Regions from separate parts of the Pseudomonas sp. E45-MNA-CIBAN-0222 genome, predicted to be linked through region 3. Evidence: predicted binding sites of a transcription regulator. Region 3 holds the regulator's gene; each other region holds the start of a gene.
The links. Region 3 encodes sigma-54, which starts transcription at its own class of promoters, with help from an activator protein. Its sites were predicted from a motif close to ANTGGCATNNANNTTGCTNT; they were not measured.
Positions count from the first base shown of each region.

Region 1: nirB (nitrite reductase large subunit NirB) is a predicted target of sigma-54. The motif match lies at 1,622-1,641, and genes of this name have one in related genera.
Region 2: AAEZ08_RS14805 (CmpA/NrtA family ABC transporter substrate-binding protein) is a predicted target of sigma-54. The motif match lies at 976-995, and genes of this name have one in related genera.

Region 1 is NZ_JBEOPU010000001.1:157,844-160,092, forward strand. Features, by position in the region: gene nirB (nitrite reductase large subunit NirB) at 1-1,398, opposite strand, end outside; gene AAEZ08_RS00680 (SIR2 family NAD-dependent protein deacylase) at 1,834-2,249, opposite strand, start outside.
Region 2 is NZ_JBEOPU010000009.1:95,195-97,443, forward strand. Features, by position in the region: gene AAEZ08_RS14800 (BatD family protein) at 1-913, shown strand, start outside; gene AAEZ08_RS14805 (CmpA/NrtA family ABC transporter substrate-binding protein) at 1,083-2,249, shown strand, end outside.
Region 3 is NZ_JBEOPU010000007.1:88,348-90,596, forward strand. Features, by position in the region: gene hpf (ribosome hibernation-promoting factor, HPF/YfiA family) at 1-138, opposite strand, end outside; gene AAEZ08_RS12280 (RNA polymerase factor sigma-54) at 213-1,721, opposite strand; gene lptB (LPS export ABC transporter ATP-binding protein) at 1,869-2,249, opposite strand, start outside.

The DNA of each region.
Region 1 (2,249 bases), on a different contig from region 3:
GCAGCCGCCGCAGCCGGTGGCCGCCTTGGTTGCGGCCTTGAGTTCGCCGAGGTCGGTGACGCCAGCGTCGACCTGGCAGCACACCGCGCCCTTGCTGACGTTGTGGCAGGAGCAGATGGTCGCGCTGGCCGGCAGGGCGTCTGGACCAAGGGTCGGAGCGCCCTCGGTCTGCGGCAGGATCAGCGCGGACGGATCGGCCGGCAGCTTGATGCCGTTCTGCGCGTACTGCAGCAGGGTGTCGTAGTAGCTGTTGTCACCGACCAGCACCGCGCCGAGCACGGTCTTGCCATCGGCGGATACCACCAAACGGCGGTAGCTGGCGCTGGCCTCGTCGATAAAGCGGTAGCTGCGCGAGCCCGGCGTGGCACCATGGGCATCGCCGATGGAGCCTACATCCACGCCAAGCAGTTTCAGCTTGGTCGACATGTCGGCGCCGTAGAAGGGCTCGTGGGGTTCCTCGGCCAGCTGCGCGGCGACACTGCGCGCCATGCTGTAGCCGGGAGCAACCAGGCCGAACACGCTGCCGTTCCAGCTGGCGCACTCGCCGATGGCGAAGATCGCCGGGTCAGAGGTGCGGCATTCGCTGTCGATCACGATGCCGCCGCGCGGGGCAATCTCCAGATCCGCGACATGGCCGAGGGCGTCCTGCGGGCGGATGCCGGCAGAAAACACGATCAGGTCGGTTTCGAGGAGTTCGCCATCGGTGAAGTTCATCCGCCAGGCGTAGTCCTCGCCGGCGACAATTTCCTGAGTGGCGCGCGACAGGTGCACGCCGACGCCGAGCGACTCGATGCGCGCCTTCAATGCCGCGCCGCCTTCGCCGTCCAGCTGTACTGGCATCAGGCGCGGGGCGAATTCGACGACATGGGCTTCCAGGCCTAGCGACTTCAGCGCGTTGGCCGCTTCCAGGCCGAGCAGACCGCCACCAACCACCACACCGCGTGTGGCGCCGCTGGCGGCCGCACGAATCGCATCAAGGTCGTCGAGGGTGCGGTAGACCAGTCGCGCGCTGCCTTCGGCACCGGTGATCGGTGGCACGAAGGGGTAGGAGCCAGTGGCAAGAATCAGTTGGTCGTAGGGCTGGCGGCCGGCACTGGTGACGACTTCCTTGCGCTCGCGGTCGATGCCCAGCACCTGTACGCCCAGATGGGTGTAGACGCCGTGGCTGCTGTAGTAGTCGGCATCGCACATGGCCAGCGACTCGGCATCGCGACCGCCGAAGTATTCGGACAGGTGCACGCGATCGTAGGCACGCTGGCGCTCCTCGCCGAACACATGCAGCTCGTAGCGGGTGAGGGCGCCGCGCTCGATCAGCTGTTCGATGCAGTGGTGACCGACCATGCCGTTGCCGACGATGACCAGTTTTTCGAGCGTGAGCGGAGTGACGGTAGAACTCATGGCCTTTCCTCAGTCGAGCTGCTGCGGCACTGGGCCGGCAAAACGCAAAAAGGCGCCTGGAGCTGGTATCAGCTCCAGGCGCCTTTGCCTGGTAATTAGTGGTGTGTGGGGTGGTCGGTCAGGCCTCGTTGCCTGCTACACCCGATCCCGTGCCTGTTGGCTTGACGGTCGCCGCTGACCGTCTGGGATGTCCTGCCGCGAGGCGGCAGGTGTTGCGAGGGCGATTGCAGGTTGTATGCCAGCTTTTCCAGTAGCGCGCATGTGCGGCTGCCAGGCCGGTGATTGCGCGGTGCTGGTCGCTAGGATGCTCAGCGATCAGCCTTCGTAACTCTGACCTGAGCGCGGCAGGCTTGAACCAGAACAGTGCGACGGTGCGGGCACGCTCCCCCCTTTGGGGCAATCAGGACCAGAGGCAGGGCGCAGATTGTTTCTGCATCAACCGCCAAACGCCTCGCGGAGCAGCTTCGGTAGCGCTTGGCCGGCAGACATGGCGATCAGATGCTCGCGGTTGCCGGCAGTAGCCTCGCCCTGTGGGTTGATGTGCACCACGGTGGCTCCGGCGTCGCGCGCCCGGTGCGGCACCTCGGCAGCGGGATAGACCACGCCGGATGTGCCCACCGACAGCAGCAGGTCGCATTCGCCAGCCGCCTTGAACGCGGCACTGAGTGCAGCGACGGGCAGGCTCTCGCCGAACCAGACGACGCTGGGGCGCAGCCGTCCGCCGCAGTGGCTGCAACGGGGCGGTTCGAGGCGACGACCGCCTTCGGGCTCGTCGGCAGCCGGCAGTGGCTCGGCTGGCTCGCGGGCGCAGGCGAAACAGCGCGGTCGGTGCAGGCTGCCGTGCAGGTGAA
Region 2 (2,249 bases), on a different contig from region 3:
CCAGGTACGCTCGCCAAGCATTCCACTGACGGTCAAAGCCAAGCCGGCGGACTATCCTGCCGATGCGCCCTGGCTACCAGCGCGAAGCCTGACGCTGGTTGAGGCGTGGAGCCCGGAGCCGGACCAGGCGCAGACTGGCGAGTCGCTTACCCGCAGCCTGCTGCTCAAGGCCGAGGGCCTGACCAGCACGCAGCTGCCTGCCATCGGTTCTGCGCAAAGCGCCGAGTTACGGCGCTACCCGGATCAGCCGAGCCTGGCAAACGAAGTCAGCGGCGTTGGCTTGGTCGGTAGCCGCGAGCAGCGTGAGGCGTTGATTCCAACCCGCAGTGGGGCGATACAGCTGCCCGCGCTTGAGGTGGTCTGGTGGAATACCGTGGAAGACCGGCTGGAGCGCACTGCCCTGGATGAACGCATTCTGGATGTCGCCGATAATCCGAATCTCGCGCAGACACCCACCGAGCAACCCGCGGTCACGTCGGTACCCAGCGAACAGCGAGCACTCTGGCCATGGCAACTGAGTACTGCGCTGCTTGCCCTCAGCACCCTCGCCGGCTTCGGGCTATGGCTGCATGCGCGCCGACAGCCTGCGGTGCAACGGGCACTCCAACCCGGCCCGACCCCGCGCAGCTTGCTCGACGATCTGCGCCGCGCCTGCCAGGCCAACGACTCCCAAGCCACTCGACAGGCACTGGACGCCTGGGCGCGGCAACAACCGGAGACCTTGGCCGACATGGCCGCCCGCTTCGTGCCACTCTCCGATGCTCTGGACGGCCTTAATGGCGCGCTTTACAGCGAAGCCGGCCAACGTTGGCAGGGCGAGGCTCTCTGGCAGGCAATCCAAGCCCTGCCTCCGGCGATCACTCCCAACATCGAACAGGACCAGAACGCCCTACCGCCGCTTTATCCGCGCTGATCCACGGCTTGCCATCAGGGGTCGACGCGGTGCATTCGCACAGCGCCGTGCACCATTTCTACGCTGGCATATCGCTTGCTTCAGGCTTGGTACAGACCATTCCTGAGCTGTCGCACAATTTGCTGCTACCTGTGCCGCACGCTCCGCAATCGAAAAGGCGAAACACAGTATGACTGAACCCGCCACGCCGCACCGCCACGATGCACTGGCCTGGGTCGCCGGCAGCGATGCACCGGAAAAGAGCTCGGTCAACCTCGGCTTCCTGCCCCTCACCGACGCCGCCTCGCTGATCGTCGCCGCCACCCAGGGCTTCGCGCAGCCCTTCGGCCTGACGCTCAACCTGTACCGGCAGAACTCCTGGTCGGCCCTGCGCGACAAACTTACAGGAGGCGAGCTGGACGCCGCCCATGGGCTCTACGGACTGATATACGCCGTGCATCTGGGCATTGGCGGCAGTCCCGCGGTGGATATGGCAGTGCTCATGGGTCTGGCTCAGAACGGGCAGAGCATTAATCTTTCGACATCGCTGAAGGCCGCCGGCGTGACCGATCCCGAGGCATTGCGCAATAGTGTGCGCCAAAGCGGTGCACGCCTGACGCTCGCGCATACGTTCCCGACCGGCACCCATGCACTGTGGCTCTACTACTGGCTGGCGGCCAATGGCATCCACCCGCTGCAGGATGTGCGAACGCTGGTGCTGCCACCGTCGCAGATGGTGGCGCATCTCCAAGCCGGACGCATCGACGGCTTTTGCGCGGGTGAGCCCTGGGGGGCGCAAGCAATAGCAGAAGGTGTCGGCTTCACCCTGGCAACCAGCCAGTCGATCTGGCCGAATCACCCGGAAAAAGTACTCGGCTGCACCCGCGAATTCGTCGAGCAATACCCCAACACCGCACGCGCACTGGTGATGGCGGTGCTCGAAGCGAGCCGCTTCATCGACCAGAGCCAGGAAAATCGCCGCAGTACCGCACAGCTGATTGCCGGGAGCGAATACGTCAACGCGCCGCTGGCTGCCATCGAGTCACGCTTTCTCGGCTCGTACCAGGATGGGCTGGGCCACGCCTGGAATGACGAACACCCGCTGCGCTTCTTTGCCGATGGCGCGGCTAACATGCCCTACCTGTCCGACGGGCTCTGGTTCATGACCCAGTTGCGACGCTGGGGCCTGTTGCGCCAGGACCCGGATTATCAGCTGGTCGCGAGCCAGGTACAGCAGACCGATATCTATCGACAGGCTGCCGGAGCGCTGGGCATAACCGTGCCGGAGTCGCCCATGCGCAGCGCAACGCTGATGGATGGCAAGACCTGGGACGGCAGCGATCCGGCAGCCTACGCC
Region 3 (2,249 bases):
GAGCTTCTCGACCTGGAGAATCACCTGGACACTGATGATGCGGTCGAAATGACGGGCAAGACGCTCGAATTTCTCCTCAATGTAGTCACGCAGGGCGTCGGTTACTTCCAGATGAACACCGCTGATCTTGACTTGCATACTGCTATCTCCTTTGCCTAGTGCGAAGAGCAGGTTGGTAGGCCTGCCGCCGGGACAGTTGGACCAGTGGCCGATCACAGCAATCGTTTACGCTCGCTGGACGGTGCGATACCGAGTGACTCCCGATACTTTGCAACGGTACGACGGGCCACCTGGATGCCCTGCGCTTCCAGTAAACCAGCGATCTTGCTGTCGCTCAACGGCTTTTTCTGGTTTTCCGCGGCGACCAGCTTCTTGATGATTGCGCGAATCGCAGTAGATGAACACTCGCCACCTTCGGCGGTGCTGACGTGGCTGGAAAAGAAGTACTTGAGTTCGTAGATACCGCGCGGCGTGTGCATGTATTTCTGCGTAGTCACGCGAGAAATGGTCGACTCGTGCATACCCACCGCCTCGGCGATGTCATGCAGCACCAGCGGCTTCATCGCCTCGTCGCCGTGCTCGAGGAATGCGCGCTGGTGCTCGACGATCTGGGTGGCGACCTTCATCAGCGTTTCGTTGCGGCTGAGCAGGCTTTTGATGAACCAGCGCGCTTCCTGCAGCTGGTTGCGCATGAAGGTGTTGTCGGCGCTGGAGTCGGCGCGTTTGACGAAGCCGGCGTACTGCGCATTGACGCGTAGTTTCGGCATCGCCTCCTGATTCAGCTCGACCAGCCAACGATCATTGTGCTTGCGCACGATCACATCGGGCACCACGTATTCCGGTTCGCTCGCCTCGATCTGCGAGCCGGGGCGGGGGTTCAGGCTCTGAATCAGCTCGATGACCTGGCGCAGCTCGTCTTCCTTGATCTTCATTCGGCGCATCAGCAGGCCGTAGTCACGGCTGCCGAGTATGTCCAGATGATCACTGACCAGCCGTTGCGCTTCATTCAACCAGGCGGTTCGCTCGGGGAGCTGGCGTAGCTGCAGCAGCAGGCACTCGCGCAGGTCGCGCGCGCCGATGCCGGCTGGTTCGAACTGCTGAATGCGCCGCAGCACGACTTCGACTTCATCGAGTTCGATTTCAAGCTCGGGGTCGAACGAGTCGACGATTTCCTGCAGCGACTCGTCGAGATAACCCTGATCGTTGATGCAATCGATCAACGTGGTGGCGATGAGGCGGTCGGTATCGCTCATTGGCGCGAGGTTGAGCTGCCACAGCAGGTGGCTTTGCAGGCTGATGCCAGTCGACGTGCGGCTGGTGAAGTCCCACTCGTCGTCATCGTTGCTGGGTAGGCTGCTGGCGCTGGTCTGATAGATATCTTCCCAGGCAGTGTCTACCGGCAGCTCGCTGGGAATGCGCTCGCCCCAGTCGCCGTCTTCAAGGCTCTCGGCGCTGTGGGAGGGTTCCTCGTAGGTGCTTTCCTGGCTGCTGCTTTTCTCAGCGCCGGATTCGCCCGGCCGTTCGGCAGCTTCGGCCATGGGGTCGGCGTTGTCGAAGTCGTCACCGTCTTCTTCCCGCTCGAGCATGGGATTGGAATCCAGTGCCTCCTGGATCTCCTGTTGCAGATCGAGGGTGGATAACTGGAGGAGCCGTATGGCCTGTTGCAGCTGCGGTGTCATCGTCAGCTGCTGGCCCATCTTCAGGGCTAGCGATGGTTTCATGGCAGAGGACTTCAAACCTTTTATGCCGGCGCAACCGCGCCCGTTCCGACATGTGGCGCGCCAGGCGCCAACAGAAAGCAAATTATATGCCTGCCGAGGAAGCCTTTGCCTAGGGCCGATTTGCCGAGCTGCGCAAAAAAAACGGCTCTACAGACGGAATTCGTGGCCCAGATAGACTTCCTTGACCAGTTGGTTGCTCAGGATTGTTTGGGCGTCGCCCTCGGCGATCAGCTGGCCATCGTTGACGATGTAGGCGGTTTCGCAGATGTCCAGGGTTTCACGGACATTGTGGTCGGTGATCAGTACGCCGATGCCCTTGGCCTTGAGGTGGTGGATGATCTGTTTGATGTCGCCCACCGATATCGGATCGACGCCAGCGAAGGGTTCGTCGAGGAGGATGAATTTGGGCGCAGTAGCCAGCGCACGGGCGATCTCCACGCGGCGACGCTCGCCGCCGGACAGGCTCATGCCGAGGCTGTTGCGGATATGGTTGATGTGGAACTCCTGCAGCAGGCCTTCCAGCGCCTG